DNA from 2 places in the Stenotrophomonas sp. YJH_SMC_14-1 genome. Region 2 is predicted to be linked to the other one. Evidence: riboswitches for the same ligand, from Rfam matches in the RefSeq annotation. Region 2 holds a riboswitch; the other holds the start of a gene.
What was found. A riboswitch is a leader RNA that binds a small molecule or an ion and turns the genes downstream of it on or off. The one in region 2 is predicted to bind glycine.
Positions count from the first base shown of each region.

Region 1: another riboswitch for glycine. It lies ahead of gcvP (aminomethyl-transferring glycine dehydrogenase); the one in region 2 lies ahead of AC5P9P_RS18435 (trimeric intracellular cation channel family protein).

Region 1 covers NZ_JCAFVK010000002.1:580,944-589,351, forward strand. The annotation lists gene AC5P9P_RS07685 (phosphoethanolamine transferase) at 1-431, shown strand, start outside; gene AC5P9P_RS07690 (M2 family metallopeptidase) at 1,076-3,040, shown strand; gene AC5P9P_RS07695 (hypothetical protein) at 3,160-3,552, opposite strand; gene AC5P9P_RS07700 (siderophore-interacting protein) at 3,621-4,517, opposite strand; gene AC5P9P_RS07705 (multidrug effflux MFS transporter) at 4,658-5,884, opposite strand; glycine riboswitch at 6,184-6,286, shown strand; gene gcvP (aminomethyl-transferring glycine dehydrogenase) at 6,349-8,408, shown strand, end outside.
Region 2 covers NZ_JCAFVK010000011.1:13,794-22,201, reverse strand. The annotation lists gene AC5P9P_RS18470 (response regulator) at 1-439, shown strand, start outside; gene AC5P9P_RS18465 (sensor histidine kinase) at 472-1,770, shown strand; gene AC5P9P_RS18460 (MarR family winged helix-turn-helix transcriptional regulator) at 1,843-2,343, shown strand; gene AC5P9P_RS18455 (DNA alkylation repair protein) at 2,340-3,080, shown strand; gene AC5P9P_RS18450 (DUF6616 family protein) at 3,128-3,466, shown strand; gene AC5P9P_RS18445 (hypothetical protein) at 3,578-3,835, shown strand; gene AC5P9P_RS18440 (3-deoxy-7-phosphoheptulonate synthase) at 4,131-5,204, shown strand; gene AC5P9P_RS18435 (trimeric intracellular cation channel family protein) at 5,373-5,990, opposite strand; glycine riboswitch at 6,073-6,178, opposite strand; glycine riboswitch at 6,192-6,281, opposite strand; gene AC5P9P_RS18430 (GIY-YIG nuclease family protein) at 6,322-6,597, shown strand; gene AC5P9P_RS18425 (nuclear transport factor 2 family protein) at 6,669-7,100, shown strand; gene AC5P9P_RS18420 (hypothetical protein) at 7,106-7,561, shown strand; gene AC5P9P_RS18415 (NAD(P)/FAD-dependent oxidoreductase) at 7,653-8,408, opposite strand, start outside.

The sequences.
Region 1 (8,408 bases), on a different contig from region 2:
TCAAGCCAACCTGCGACACCCGTGACATCGGCCGTTGCTCTCGCGAAGAGATCACCAACAGCTATGACAACGCGGTGTTGTACACCGATCATTTCCTGAGCAAGACCATCGGCACCCTGCAGGGCATGCAGGATTACGACACGGCGATGATCTACCTGTCCGACCATGGTGAATCGCTGGGCGAGAAGGGCCTGTTCCTGCATGGCGTGCCGTATGCGATCGCTCCGGCCGAGCAGACCCGCGTACCGATGACGATGTGGTTCTCGCCGGGCTTTGCCAGCAGCCGTGGGTTGGACCTGCAGTGCGTGCGCAAGCGTTCGGCGGCCTATACCGACCACGACAACCTGTTCCCGTCGGTGCTGGGCCTGATGCAGGTGAAGACCTCGCTGTATGAGCGCGATCGCGACCTGTTCGCCAACTGCGAAGGTTGAGGGTTGTTCGGCAGGGCTTGCAGCCCTGCACCCGCGGTAGTGCCGGCCGCTGGCCGGCAGCCTCGACAGCAACAGCAACAGCAACAGCAAAAGCAAAAGCAAAAGCTGGCATTCCGTGGATTGGCGGGGTGGGTCCGGTTGCGGGGGACGCTGCAAGTACGTCCATGTAAGCTCGGTCGCCGCATCCATGCGGCTCACGCCCCCGCAACCGGACCCACCCCGCCTTCGACAGATTTCCGCGATCTGTTGGAACGACGCATTGCCCTGGTGGGTGTCGACCTTGGTCGACACAGTAGATCCACGCCATGCGTGGATGACTCATTCGATATCTGACAGATGTGTCGACCAAGGTCGACACCTACCGACAGCACATGGAATCTGTCGGAGGTGGGGCGGTGTCGGAGTGCGGGGTGTCAGCCGCATGGATGCGGCTGCCAAGCCTACAAGGACGTACTTGCGGCGTCCCCGCACTCCAACACCGCCCCGCCAAACCACGGACAGTCCGCTGTTGCTGTTGCTTCGGCCTTTGCCGTTGCTTGAAGGCCTCTGCGGGTGCCGGGCGCCGCCCGGCCGACTTCCGCCACTTGCGGTGGCAGCGACGGCCCACTAGCCTTCGGCCGTCGTTCACCACCCAAGGACCGCCCGTGAAACACCGTCATCTCCTGCTGGCCTCGGCAATCGCCGCCGCCACGCTGGCCCTGGCCGCCTGCAAAAAGGAAGCTGCCCCAGGCACCGATACCGCCAGCAGCAGCGCCCCGGCCGGCGAAACCGCCGACCAGTTCGTGGCCCGCATCAATGCCGAATTCAAGGCCGCCTACCCGGAGATGACCTCGGCGCAGTGGCTGTCTTCCACCTACATCAACAGTGATTCCGAACGCATCGCGGCCAAGGCCAACGAGCGCTCGCTGACCCAGCTCAACAGCTGGATCGAGCAGGCCGCCAAGTTCGACGGCAAGCCGATGAGCGAGGACAGCAAGCGTGCGATCCACCTGCTGAAACTGATGTCCTCGATGCCGGCGCCGCGCGATCCGGCCAAGCTGGCCGAGCTGACCCAGATCGCCACCCGCATGGAAGGCAGCTACGGTGCCGGCAAGTACTGCACCGACGCCAACGATCCGAACTCCTGCCGCCAGCTGGGCGAGCTGGAACAGGTACTGGCGCGCAGCCGCGACTACGACAAGCAGCTTGACGCCTGGCAGGGCTGGCACAGCACCACCAAGAGCATGCGCGGCGACTACCAGAAGTTCGTCGGCCTGGTGAACGAAGGCGCCAAGGGCATGGGCTTCACCGATGCCGGCCAGATGTGGCGCAGCGGCTATGACATGCCGCCGGAGCAGATCGGCCCGGAAACCGACCGCCTGTGGGAACAGGTCAAGCCGATGTACGAGCAGCTGCACTGCTACGCGCGCGGCAAGCTGGACAAGACCTATGGCAAGGACAAGGCCGAAGTAGGCAATGGCCTGATCGCCGCGCACCTGCTGGGCAACATGTGGCAGCAGGACTGGTCGAACCTGTGGGACCAGCTGGAACCGTACCCGGGCGCCGGCAGCCTGGACATCACCGCGGCGCTGGAAAAGCAGTACCAGACCAACCTGAGCGCGGCGCTGGCCAAGGCCGGCAAGGATGCCAACGTGGCCGCGCAGTACAAGGCGCAGCGCGAGGCCGAACTGCGTACCGCCAAGCAGATGACCGAGCGCGCGCAGGACTTCTACGTGTCGCTGGGCATGCCGTCGCTGCCGCAGTCCTACTGGGAAAAGACCCAGTTCATCAAGCCTGACGACCGCGACGTGGTCTGCCACGCCAGTGCCTGGGACATGAACATGGAAGGCGACGTGCGCACCAAGATGTGCATCAAGCCGAACGAAGAGAACTTCACCACCATCTACCACGAGCTGGGCCACATCTATTACGACCTGGCCTACAACCCGCTGCCACCGCTGTTCCAGGGCGGTGCCAACGACGGCTTCCATGAAGCGATCGGCGACACCATCGTGCTGGCGATGACGCCCAAGTACCTCAGCTCGATCGGCCTGGTCGATGCGCCGACCGAAAGCCGCGAGGCGGTCATCAACAACCAGATGCGCATGGCGCTGTCAGGCGTGTCGTTCCTGCCGTTCGGGCTGATGATCGACCGCTGGCGCTGGGGCGTGTTCGATGGCTCGATTACTGCCGACAACTACAACAAGGCGTGGTGGGACCTGAAGGCCAAGTACCAGGGCGTGGCGCCGGCCAGCACCCGTGGCGAAGAGTTCTTCGATCCGGGCGCGAAGTACCACGTGCCGGGCAACACCCCGTACACCCGCTACTTCCTGGCGCGCATCCTGCAGTTCCAGTTCTACAAGGGCCTGTGCGATGCGGCCGGCTACAAGGGCCCGCTGCATGAGTGCACCTTCTACGGCAACAAGGAAGCCGGCCAGAAGTACTGGGCGATGCTGAGCAAGGGTGCCAGCCAGCCGTGGCAGGCCACGCTGAAGGAGCTGACCGGTACCGACAAGCTCGATGCCGGCCCGATGATCGAGTACTTCACCCCGGTCAACGAGTGGCTGAAGCAGCAGAACGAAGGCCAGATGTGCGGCTGGCAGGCCAACGCGGCCCCGGCGGCAAAATGAAAAAAGGGGCGGGTCCGCGAGGATCCGTCCCTTTCCGGTAGTGCCGGCCGCTGGCCGGCAACTACGCGATGAAGACCCAACGGGCAGCCGGCCAGCGGCCGGCTCTACCGAAACAGCAGTCAGCTGTTCTTCTTCGCGGCCATCGCTGCGGCCAGCTCGGCCTTGAATTCCTCGAAGGTCTGGCCCTTCTCCCTGGCTTCGGCCTGTGCGGCATCGCGCAGTGCATCGGAGTACATCAGGCGCACCGGCGTGCCGTTGCGTTCGTGCAGCTCACCGGCCTGCATGATCAGCGCCAGCACCTGTGCGGCGCTTTCGCTGTGGCCGGCAATGCGGCCATCCATGCCCAGCACCCATTCGCCGTCGCGGCGCACGACACCGGCCAGCAGGGTGCGCTGTGCATCGCGCAGTTCCGCATGCGGCTCCACCGGCGAGGCCTGCGCGGCGGCCTTGTTGGCGGCCTGCTTTTCCTGGCGACGGCGCTGGTCGCGGCGGGTCTTGGAGCTGGTGGACATGGTGCGGTACCGCTGCGAAGGGGGGCGCAAGGATAGCGCACCCCGCCCGCAGCACCGCTTCACACCCCTCAGTCCAGCACTTTGCCGTGCCGCCAGTAGCCCATGAAGGTGATCGCGCGGCGGTCCAGCCCGCAATCGCGCACCAGATGGCGACGGATCGCCATCACGGCCCCCGCCTCGCCCGCCACCCAGGCGTACAGCGGCCCGGCCACCCGGGTATCGGCCTGCTCCCAGAGGATCTGCGTATCGACGTCGATCTCCTCCAGCGCATCGCCGGCAGTCACGCCCGAGGTCGCTGCCAACCGCGCCTGGACCGCCTGCAGCAACCGCTGTCCGTAGGCGGCCTGCCCGCGCGGCAGCCAGACCAGCTCGGCGCTGGAGGGCGCCTTCAGGTGCACCGCATCACCGGCCTGCGCCACCTCCAGCAGCGCCAGCGTGCGCGGTGGGTCGACCATGGCCGCCAGTTCCTCGAGGATGCCGGCCACCGCAGGCAACGCGGTTTCATCGGCCACCAGCAGCACCTGGCCGACACCGGCCGGTGGCTTCCACTCCCAGCCCTCGCTGCTCTCGGCACAGTCGGCGTCCGGGGCCAGCAGCACTACACGGTCGCCTGGGCGGGCGTGCATGGCCCAGCGCGAGGCGGGGCCGGTTTCGCCATGGATGACGAAATCGACGTCGACCTCGCCCTGCTCGGCGCGCAACTGGCGGATGGTGTAGGTACGCATCGGCGGGCGCTTGTCGTCCGGCAGGGCCCGGTAGCGTGGGTACCAGTCTTCACCGCTGGGGACCTGCGGCACCTCCTGGCCGGGCAAGGGGAAGAACACCTTGATGCGCTGGTCAGGGCCTTCGGTCTTCATCCGCGCCACGTCGGCACCGGTGAACACCATGCGGTCAAGGGAAGGGGAAAGAACGCGGCGCTCCTTCAGCGCCACCTCGAACAGGCGGTAGGTCTGCTGCGCAGCCATGGGGAACCTCATGCAACGACATCGGATTGGCTGGCTGTCGTGCATCCACGCACCGGCTGGCTGGAGTGCCCAGCCTAGTCCGGTCGTTCCTCTTCGCAAGCGTTGCGGGCAAAGCGGCCGGCCCTACCCCTGCGCGCTGCTCAATGGCCCGTGCAGGCCGCCTGTGCCGCGCGTTCACGCTGGTGTTCCCAGTACCAGAACACGAAGCCGGCGGCGAAGAACGCGGCCTGCCCCAGCGCCAGGTGCAGCGGGCTGGCACTGAGCAGCGGCGACACCACGCCGGCCACCACCGTGCTGATCATCAGCTGCACGAAGGCCTGCAGCGACGAGGCCAGGCCGCGCTGGTGCGGGTACATGTCCAGCACCGCCAGCGCCAGGATCGGGAAGATCAATGCCATGCCCATGCCGCCCAGGAAGATCGGCAGTACCGCCCATGGCAGCACGAACTGTGGCGACAGCGCCACGTAGCCGACATTCAGCAGCACCGACAGCGCACACAGGCCGAAACCAATGGACACCTGGCGGGTGGGCGTGGTGTGCCCGGCCATGCGCCCGGACAGGAACGAGCCGGTGGTCATGCCGCCGATGGTGGGGATGAACAGCCAGGCAAAACCACCCTCGCCCAGATGCAGGTGCTGCATCACGAACACCGGCGCCGAGGAGATGTACAGGAAAATGCCGCCGAAACCGATGCTGCCGGCCAGCGCCAGGCGCAGAAACCGCGGGTTGAAACCGATGCGCACGTAATCACGCAGCAGCACGCGCGGCGACAACGGCACCCGTGCCTCCACCGGATGGGTTTCCGGCAGGTAGCGTGCAGTGGCCGCCAGCAGGAGCAGCGCAAACACCACCAGGAACCAGAAAATCAGTGGCCAGCCGGCGCCACTGAGCAGGATCCAGCCGCCAATGATCGGTGCGATGGCCGGAGCGATGCCGAACAGCATCGATACCTGGCTCATCAGACGCTGCGCGTCGTGTCCGTGGTACAGGTCGCGGATCACCGCGCGGCCGACGATCATGCCGACGCCTGCTGACAGGCCCTGCAGCGCACGGAACGCCAGCAGCGTGGTCAGGTCGGTGGACAGCGCGCAGCCGACCGAAGCGCCGACGAACACCACCAGGCCACCGAGGATCACCCGCTTGCGGCCCCAGGCATCGGACAGCGGGCCGTGCGCAAGGCTCATCAGGCCGTAGAACAGCAGATACACGCTGATGGTCTGCTGCACCGCCACCTCGTCCACCGCCAGGCGCTGGGCCAGCTGCGGGAACGCCGGGAAGATGGTGTCGATCGAGAACGGACCGAACATGGCCAGGCCGGCGAGCAGCAGGGCCATGCGGCGGGTGGAGGGAGCAACAGCGGCGGTCATGGGAAAGGCGTCCGGCAGGGCCATGCGCGGCACGCACGGCGGGCGCCGGTCCCCTGCAGCAGGGACGGCGCCAGATGAATTCGGGTATCCGCCCATCATAGGTGGGGATTGCACCTGATGCCATGCAGCAGTGCACAAAACGCACGGACGGGCCATCGGCCATTCAGGCGCGGCCTCCAGGACCGAAGGCGGCCGCCGCGCCCGCAACGGGCTATAATCGGCGGGCAACACGGTGGGAGAAGCGGAACACCGCTGCCGAAGGCGCAACGCCCGTAATCGCTCAGGCCCGATACCACCCGTAACACAACTCTGGAGAGACCGGTTCGATCCGGCGCCGAAGGGGCACGAAGCTGCGGTCCGCCGCGCTTTTAAACTCTCAGGCAAAAGGACAGAGGGGCGCCCCGCAGACCGCCGACCGGCGGCTTGTGCCCGTGCGTGTGCCCTTTCCTGACGGATCCTTCGCCATGTCCCAGAACACCCCTTCCCTGCGTGAGCTCGAGCACCACAACGCGTTCGTCGAGCGCCACATCGGCCCCAACGACGCCGAGATCGCGCAGATGCTCGACGTCGTCGGCCACGCGTCGCTGGATGCGATGACCGACGCCATCGTGCCGGCCAAGATCAAGTCGCCGGCACCGCTGGCACTGCCGGAGTCGATGACCGAAGTGCAGGCACTGGCGAAGATCCGTGCGATCGCCGACAAGAACACCGTGCTGCGCAGCTTCATCGGCCAGGGTTACTACGGTACCCACACGCCGAACGTGATCCTGCGCAACATCCTGGAAAACCCGGCGTGGTACACCGCCTACACCCCGTACCAGGCGGAAATCTCGCAGGGCCGCATGGAAGCGCTGATCAACTTCCAGACCCTGTGCGCCGACCTGACCGGCATGGAAATCGCCAACGCCTCGCTGCTGGACGAAGCCACCGCCGCCGCCGAAGCGATGACCCTGGCCAAGCGTTCGGCCAAGTCGAAGTCGGACACCTTCTTCGTGCACGACGCCGTGCACCCGCAGACCCTGGAACTGCTGCGTACCCGCGCCGAGCCCATGGGCATCGTGCTGCGCGTCGGCGCCCCGGCCGAAGCGCTGGAAGCAGAAGCCTTCGGCCTGCTGCTGCAGTATCCGGACACCTTTGGCCAGGTCGGCGACTACAAGGCGCTGGTCGATGCCGTGCACGCACGCGGCGGCCTGGTGGCCGTGGCCACCGACCTGCTGGCCCTGACCCTGCTGGCTGCCCCGGGCGAATGGGGCGCGGACATCGTTGTCGGCAACAGCCAGCGTTTCGGCGTGCCGTTCGGCTTCGGTGGCCCGCACGCCGCCTTCATGGCCTGCCGTGACGCCTACAAGCGCTCGATGCCGGGCCGCCTGATCGGCGTTTCGATCGATGCCCAGGGCAACCCGGCCTACCGCCTGACCCTGCAGACCCGCGAACAGCACATCCGCCGCGAGAAGGCCACCTCCAACATCTGTACCGCGCAGGTGCTGCTGGCGGTGATGGCCTCGATGTACGCCGTTTACCACGGCCCGGAAGGCCTGACCCGCATTGCCCGCCGCACCCATCGACTGGCCTCGATCCTGGCCGCAGCGCTGCGCAATGCCGGCGTGCAGGTCGGTGGCGACTTCTTCGACACCCTGCACGTCACCGGCGTGCATGCCGATGAAATCCATGCCAAGGCACGCGCCGCCGGTTACAACCTGCGCGCGATCGACAGCGACTCGGTCGGCATCAGCCTGGACGAGACCACCACCCGCGCCGACATCGTCGCCGTGGCTGCGGTGTTCGGTGCCTCGCTGGACGTCGACGCACTGGATGCCAGCACCGCCGACGCGCTGCCGGCCGGCCTGCTGCGCCAGTCCGCGTTCCTGACCCACCCGGTGTTCAACACCCACCACAGCGAACACGAACTGCTGCGCTACCTGCGTTCGCTGGCCGACAAGGACCTGGCGATGGACCGCACGATGATCCCGCTGGGTTCGTGCACCATGAAGCTCAACGCCACCGCCGAGATGATCCCGGTGACCTGGCCGGAGTTCTCGCAGATCCACCCGCTGGTGCCGGCCGACCAGGCGCTGGGCTACAAGGAACTGATCGACACGCTGGAAGCGATGCTGGTCGAATGCACCGGCTACGACGCGGTCAGCCTGCAGCCGAACTCCGGCGCACAGGGCGAGTACGCCGGCCTGCTGGCGATCCGGGCATACCACCGCTCGCGCGGCGAAGGCCACCGCGACATCTGCCTGATCCCGGATTCGGCGCACGGCACCAACCCGGCCTCGGCGCAGATGTGCGGCATGAAGGTGGTGGTCACCAAGACCGATGCCAACGGCAACGTCGATGTGGAAGACATCCGCCTCAACGCCGAGAAGTACAGCGACCGCCTGGCCGCGATCATGATGACCTACCCGTCCACGCACGGCGTGTTCGAGGAAGAGGTGGTCGAGATCTGCGAGATCATCCACCAGCACGGCGGCCAGGTGTACACCGACGGCGCCAACATGAACGCCCTGGTCGGCGTGGCCAA
Region 2 (8,408 bases):
GATCGGCCTGGAGATGGGCGCGGACGACTACCTGGCCAAGCCGTTCGACCCGCGCGAGCTGCTGGCGCGGGTACGCGCGCTGCTGCGCCGGCAGGACAAGCTGCGCGCGCAGGTAGCCAGTGAACTGCGCTTTTCTGGTTGGCGGTTGCTGCCGGAACAACGTCGCCTGCTGGCGCCGGATGGGAACGAGCTGGTGCTCAGCCGTGGTGAATTCAGCCTGTTGCTGGCGCTGGCCGAACGCCCCGGGCGGGTGCTGGGGCGCGAGCAGCTGCTGCAGCTGAGCCGTGGCGAACCGAGTGACAGCGTCGACCGCGCGGTCGACCTGGCGATCAGCCGCCTGCGCCGCAAGCTCGGGCAGGCCTCACCCGGTGCGGAAGCCCTGGTGCAGACATCGCGTGGCGAAGGCTATCGCTTCCACGCCGAGGTACAGGTGCTGTGAGCAGCCGGTGGCCGACCGCGCGTTGGATCACGATGCTGGCCCTGGCCAGCCTGCTGCTGGCGACACTGGTCAGCGTTGCCGTGGTTGGCTGGATGCCTCGGCCCGCGCCGCCACCGATGCGGTTGGACCAGGCCGTGCAGGTGCTGCGGGGGGAACAGGCCGCGGCACCACTGGGCCTGCATCTGGCGACGCAGGATGCGCCACCACAGGGCAGTGCCAGTGACTGGCTCACCCAGTTGGCGGCGCTGCAGATGGGTTTGCCGGCGAAGGAGGTGCGCCTGGTCTGGAGCGGACAGGGCAAGGCGCCTGATGTGCAGGTCATCGAAGGCGGCGCGGTGCTCGACGGCACGGCGCGGGTCGGTGTACTGAAGGCGCAGGCCGCGCTGCTGACCGCGATGCAATGGCCGCCGTTTGAACTGGGCGTGCGCCAGGCCGATGGCCGCTGGCGGGTGGTCGGCAGCGATCACAGTGATCTGGCAGCTTGGCGGCGACAGGTGATACTGGCGCTGCTGGGCGGTGCCGTGTTGCTGGCGCCGCTGGCGGCGTGGGCATCGATCCGGCTGGGGCGTCCACTACGACGCTTGGCCGATGCCAGTGCACGCGTGGACCTGCAAGCCGACACGCCCCTGCCGGATGATGGCCCGCGCGAGGTACAGATGCTGGCCGCCGCGATCGGCACCGGTCGAGAGCGCCTGCGTGCGCAGGCCCAGGACATGACCCATATGCTGGCTGCAGTGGCGCACGACCTGCGCACACCATTGACCGGCCTGCGACTGCGCGCCGAGTTCGCGCCCACACCACAGGCGGCCCGGATGGTGGCGGACATCGAGCGCATGGACACGATGATCGAGCAGGTGCTCGATTACGCACGCGGTGAACTGCAGCCGTTGCAGATGCGCCCGCTGGATCTGGCCGCGCTGCTGGAGGAGTGCGTGCAGGCAGCGTTGCTGCGCGGTGTCGAGATCTCCATCCAGGGGCCGGACAGTCTGCCCTGGCACGGCGACGCGTTGCTGCTTCGGCGCGCGTTCGACAACCTTATCGACAATGCCGATCGCTATGCCGGGGCGATGGAACTGCGGCTTGCCGTGGTTGAGCGAGGGGTCCAGCTGGAGGTGATGGATCGGGGCCCAGGTATCGCCGAGGGCGACCGAGTACGCCTGCTGCAACCGTTCCAGCGCAGCGAGCGTTCTCGTAGTCGCACCACCGGTGGAGCGGGACTTGGGCTGGCAGTGGCCGCCAATGTGGCGAGGCGGCACGCGGGCGAACTGCAGCTGCTGCACCGGGAGGGCGGCGGGCTGATTGCGTGCCTGCTGCTGGGAAAGTTCACCTGATATCGGCTGTGGTTTACAGGCAGCGGCTGTTTGGCTGTATGATTAGGCGCCTAACCATATCACGTGCGTGAGATGATCGAAGCCAAGCACCATGCCCTGATCGAGGAAGCGCAGCGACGCGGTCACGCCAACATCGCGCCGCTGCGCCTGTGTTTCCAGCTGCTCTCGCTGTCCTCGTCGATCGATCGCGACTGCGCCGCGCGGCTGGCACCGCATGGGCTCAGCGAGGGTCGCTTCATCGTGCTGTTCCTGTTGCACGGGGCCGGTGGCGCACTGCCGCCGCATGTGCTGGCCGAGCGCGCCGGCGTGACCCGCGCCACCATCAGCGGCCTGCTCGATGGCCTGCAGCGCGAAGGCCTGCTGCAGCGTCGCAACGATGACGGGGATGGCCGCCGCCTGCAGATCGTGCTGACCGCACCGGGAAAGCGTTTGGCCGAATCGCTGTTCGAGCAGCACACGCAATGGATCGGTGGGCTGTTCAACGGCCTGGATGCTGATGAACAGCAGCAGCTGTCACAGCTGCTGCACAAGGTCTGGCAGCACACGGACGCCGGGCGGGAATCCGCAGCATGAGCACGTCCATTCCTGCGGAACGCCGGCAAGCACTCAACACCGGCCGCGTCCCCGCCACCCATCTGGCAGAATGCCTGGCAGTGGATTTTGCCGCGCTGCTGCAGGTGGTGGCGCCTGCGCTTGCACCGGAGGCGCTGCAGCGCATGCGGGACGCCTCAGGCAAGGGCATCACGCTGCGCATGGCCCTGGCTGCGCAACTGCTGCGTGAGGCGGGGCAGGGGGCGCCTGCGCTCTGGCGGCATCACAGCTCCGATACCGTGCGCGGCTGGGCCTGCTACCTGATCGGCAGCGATGCCCGCGCAACGCTGGCAGAGAAGCTGCAGCAGATGCGCACACTGGCCGATGACCCCCACTTCGGTGTGCGCGAATGGGCATGGCTGGCACTACGCACGGACATCGTTGCCGCACCACTGCAGGCGCTGGAGCACCTGCAACCGTGGTCACAGGAAACATCGCCGTACCTGCGCCGCTTCGCCTGCGAAGCACTGCGTCCGCGCGGTGTCTGGGCCACGCATATCGCACTGTTCAAGCAGCGCCCGGAACATGCATCCGCGCTGCTGGAAGCACTGGCCGACGATCCGGAACGCTATGTGCAGGATTCGGTCGGAAACTGGCTCAACGATGCCGGCAAGACTCAGCCGCAGTGGCTGCGCCAGCTGTGTACGCGTTGGCAGCATGAGCGCCACAGCGACGCCAACGCCTACATCCGCAAACGCGCGCTGCGCTCGCTCCGGTAGTGGCGGCCGCTGGCCGGCAACCCCCGAACCCTCAAGGAAGAACCACCATGTCGCACACCTTCATCGAGCTCTACACCGCCACCCCTGCCTGGACCACACTTCCGCCCGAGCAGCGGAACGCCTTCTTCGCCCGTATCGGCGCCGGCATGCAGCAGTTCGATCCGGTCCGCATCACGCCGCTGGCGATGGGCCGCATTGCCTCGGGCGTACCGCACGGCAGCGATGAGCAGTTCTATGCGGTCTGGCGCTGCGCAAGCCGCGAGGAGGTCGATGCGTTGATGGCCGGCATTGCCGCTACCGGCTGGCATGAGTACTTCACCACCACCCAGGCGGTAGGCGCGATGGACAGCATGGCCCAGCACCTTGCCGACCTGGCCGCCTTGTAGCGGCGCGGCAGACGCCGGCAGATTCCGTGCTGGGCATGGGTGGCACATGCGCCTGTCACCCAGACGCGGTAAACAGGACATTGCCCATGTCCATCCGCAGGAAGGTCGATCATGCAGAGCACGCTCCAGGTCACGCTGTTCGGCCCTCTTGGCGACAGCCCGGCGTTGCAGTTGCCGGGGCTGGAGGGGCCGTCGGTGGCCATCCAGGAATCGGCCCTGCGGCGCTTGGTTTCCGATCTCTACACCGCGCGTTCCCTGCTCAACCCCGAGCAGCTGGACGAGGCCCGGCAGGAACTGGATCGCGTGCTGGAACGCTGGGCCGACATCCATGAGGGCCTGCTACTGGATGTGGAAGTGCATGGCAAATGAGCGACGTTGCGTGGTTGCCGCCGCGTGGGCAGGGCCGGCGCGCATCTCGCTGAACCGCGTCCCCAGTTGCGGATGAAACATTTTGCACTGCGCAAAAGCTGTGCTATCAATACAACCCATGAACGCAGCCGCCACCCGCTTTTACTGGTATTACTTTCCGAAGCCATTGGCGGAGGAAGGACTGCGCTCACCCTGAAGAAAGCTTCAGACGCATTCCCGAAAGCCGCCAGCGAACCTGGCGGCTTTTTTCATGCCGCCACGCTGGGGACCCCCAACGTTCCGGAGACCTCCCCCAATGCCCCCGCACACCGACGACCTGCGTATCCGCACCATCGAACCGCTGACACCGCCTGCCCAGCTGCTGGCGATGCTGCCGTGTGACGATGAAGCCTCCGACACCGTCAGCGCCTCGCGCGCGGCCCTGCACCAGATCCTGCATGGCCGTGACGACCGCCTGGCGGTGGTGGTTGGCCCATGCTCGATCCACGACCCGAAGGCCGCCATCGAGTACGCCCAGCGCCTGAAGCCGCTGCGTGACGCGCTGGCCGGGGAACTTGAAATCGTGATGCGCGTGTACTTCGAGAAGCCGCGCACCACGGTGGGCTGGAAGGGCCTGATCAACGACCCGGACCTGGATGGCAGCTTCAGGATCGACAAGGGCCTGCGCATTGCCCGTGGCCTGCTGCGCGACATCAACAAGCTCGGCCTGCCGGCCGGTGTCGAGTTCCTCGACGTGATCTCGCCGCAGTACATCGCCGATCTGGTGGCCTGGGGCGCCATTGGTGCGCGCACCACCGAAAGCCAGGTGCACCGCGAACTGGCCTCGGGGCTGTCGTGCCCGGTCGGCTTCAAGAACGGCACCGATGGCAACGTGAAGATCGCCGCCGACGCGGTGGGTGCGGCCTCCAATCCGCATCACTTCCTGTCGGTCACCAAGCAGGGCGGCACCGCCATCGTGTCGACCACTGGCAACCCGGATTGCCATGTGATCCTGCGCGGCGGCAAGCAGCCGAACTACGATGCAGGCAGTGTCGCCGAGGCCTGCCAGGCGCTGGCCAAGGCCAAGCTGCCGACTCGTCTGATGATCGACGCCAGCCATGCCAACAGCCTGAAGAATCCGGACAACCAGCCGAAGGTGATCGAGGACATCGCCGTTCAGTTGGAAGACGGTGAACAGCGCATCGTCGGTGTGATGATCGAGAGCCATCTGGTCGGTGGTCGCCAGGAACTGGTGGAAGGCCAACCGCTGGTCTACGGGCAGAGCATCACCGATGGCTGCATCGACTGGGACACCACCGTGACGGTGCTGGAGCGACTGGCCGCGGCCGTGCGCGCCCGTCGCGACGTGAAGGTGTCCGAAGCCGCTTGAGTGCGGCACGTGTGTGGATGGCGGCCAGCGCCTGCGGGGGTGCGGCCGCGATCAGGGCCGGTCGGAGTTGGAGACCGGCCCATCTGCACCGGCGATGCGCCTGGCGCTGCGCATGAGCGACAGCGCCAGGTACATCGCCGGGGTGGTGCGGATTCCGCCGCGCGAACCTCAATGCACTTCGTCGTGGTACACGAACTTCGGCATTTCCCAGCGGTAGTGGATCGCCAGCAGGCGTAGCGCGAAGCCGCCGCCGAGGCAGCACAGGATCGCGGTGGCGTCGGCCACGCCCCAGTGCAGCAGCAACAGGTAGGCCGCGCCGGTCAGCAGCGCGATGATCGCGTACAGCTCCTTCTGGAAGATCAGCGGCACCTCGTTGCAGAGGATGTCGCGCAGCACGCCGCCGAACGCGCCGGTCAACATGCCGGCGATCAGCACGATCGGCATCGCATGGCCGGCTTCGCGCGCAATCGAGCAGCCGATCAGGGTGAAGGCGATCAGGCCCAGGCCATCGAGCACCAGGAAGGTGCGGCGGAAGTGGTGCATCCAGCGCGCCACCCAAGTGGCGATCAGCGCCGCGCATACGGTGAAGCCCAGGTACTCCGGATGCTTCACCCAGCCCAGCGGGTAGTGGCCGAGCAGGATGTCGCGCAGTGATCCACCACCGAGGGCGGTGACGCAGGCGATCATGACCACGCCGAACAGGTCCATGCGGCGGCGGCCGGCGGCCAGCGCGCCGGTCATGGCTTCGGCGGAAATGGCGATCAGGTAGATGATGGACAGCAGCATTGGGCAGGCTCCGGGCGCGGTGGGGCCGGCCATGCGCGACTACCGCCACTGCCTGCGCAATGACGGGATGACGATGACCGGTGCCGCTCCCGCTGTCCTTTTGCCTGAGAGTTCAGCGGCATGGGCCGCGTGCCCCTTCGGCGGATCGTCCCGGGCATGCCCGGTGACCTCTCTCCAGCTCGGCGAGTCGAATGCATGGTTGGTGGGATTCCAGCCCACCGGCCTGAGCGATCATGGGAGCCTGCGCCTTCGGCGGGCGCCAGCGCGGCGCCTCTCTCCTGCATTCGGGCGCCAGTATATCCGCTGCAGTGCAGCACGGCATAATCCGGGCATGGCCCCGTCCCTCCGCCCGTGGTTCCTGTACCTGCTCGAATGTCGCGATGGCAGCTATTACGCCGGCATCAGCACCGACGTGGACGCGCGTTTTGCCGCCCACCAGGCCGGCAAGGGCGCGCGCTACACCCGGGCCCGGCCGCCGCTGCGCGTGCTGGCCGTGCGCGAGTACCCGGACCGGGCCGCCGCCTCGCGGGCCGAATGGCAGCTCAAGCAGCAGCCGCGGGAACGCAAGCTGGCCTGGCTGCAGGCGGTGGATGCTGGGTCCCTGTAGATCCATGGCATACATGGATGCCTCTGTGCCGCCATGCGATGATCGCCCAGCCCTCAGCGCTGGAGACCCGGATGTCCACCGTCGCCCTGTTGTTCGCTCTCTCCGCGTCAACCAGTCCCGCTGCCGACCCGGCCACCCTCGCGGCCATCGAAGCCACCTGCCATGACTACGTCGACGGCCAGCTGGAGGCCGACCCGCAGCGCGTCGCCCGCTCCCTGCACCCGGACCTGGCCAAGCGCGCGGTCCTCGGCGATACGCCCGACGAGCGGCTGGGCCTGCGCCGCATGTCGAAGGAAGAACTGGTCGCGCTGACGAAGCAGGGCGCGTTGAAGACCCCGAAGGATCAATGGGACCGCCGCTGCACGGTGCTGGACGTGACCGGCAATGCCGCCTCGGTGCGATTGGAAACGCCGTGGTTCGTCGATTACTTCCACATGGGGCGCTTCGACCAGCGCTGGGTCATCGTCAACGCGTTGTGGTACCCGAAACCGAAGGCGAAGTGAGCACGATGCGTGCCGCCGGTAAGGCATGGGTCTCCGTCGTCGTACTGGCCGCCGGCATCGCACTGCTGCCTGGCCTGCTGTACCTGCTCGGGCTTGCCCTGGTGGGCGGTTGGCCGAAGCCAGCAGACCGTGTGCCCAGTGGTGTGGCTGCGTGCACCAGTGAACCGCGAACAGGATTTCAGCCGATGAATCCCTGGAGTTTCGCCGCGCAGTTCTTCGACGACGACGCGATGAAGAAGAAGGTGCCAGAGGTGGAACGGGAGGCGTTCTGGATTGCCCGCCGCCATCTTTGGCGGCAGCCACGGCACGACATGCTGCGCTGGCATCTGAGCAGCACGGCACTGACGATCTGGATTACCCGCAACTGGAGTGCCGCGCAGATTGCCGACACCGCAAGGAAGGAGGACTTCTGCCGCGCATGGTCGAAACGGCGGGCGCCCGGCGGCCCGATGAAGCGGTAGATCCACGCCATGCATGGATGATGTTGACGGAGTCAGAGCCCTTTCCTGCGGAAAGGGATCGGACCGCGTGGCAGCCGGCCAGCGGCGGGCACTACCGCCTCGGTCGCCGGTCTTCCTGGTCATCACCGAAGATGATGCGCGCGCTGCGCTGGTAGCTCCAGTACGCCACGGCCCAGTTCAGCAGCACTACGATGCGGTTGCGGAAGCCGATCAGGAAGAACACGTGCGCGGCCAGCCAGAACCACCAGGCCAGCACGCCCGACAGCTGCAGCCGCCCCAGGTGCACGATCGCGGCCATGCGACCGATGGTGGCCAGGTTGCCGTAGTCGGCGTACTTGAACGGGCCGGGCTCGGGCTTGCCGTGCAGGCGTGCGCGGATCACCTCGGCCACGTATTTGCCCATCTGCTTGGCAGCGGGTGCCACGCCGGGTACCGGCTTGCCGTCGGCCTGGCTCAGTGCGGCCAGGTCACCGGCCACGAACAGCTCCGGGTGATCGGGCAGGGTCAGGTCCGGTTGCACCGGCACGCGGCCGGCGCGGTCCAGCGGCACGTCCAGCGTGCGCGCCAGCGGTGAAGCGGCCACGCCGGCGGCCCAGACCACGGTGCGGGCCGGTACGAACTGGTCACCGAGCGTGAAGCCCTGGCTGTCGATGTCGCTCACCGGGGTACCGGTCAGCACTTCCACGCCCAGCTTTTCCAGCTGGCGGCGTGCTTTCAGCGAAAGTACTTCCGGGAACGAGGACAGCACGCGCGGGCCGGCCTCGACCAGCCGCACCTTGGCGCTGGCCGGGTCGATGTGGCGGAATTCGTTGCGCAACGTATGCCGCGCGATCTCGGCCAGGGTGCC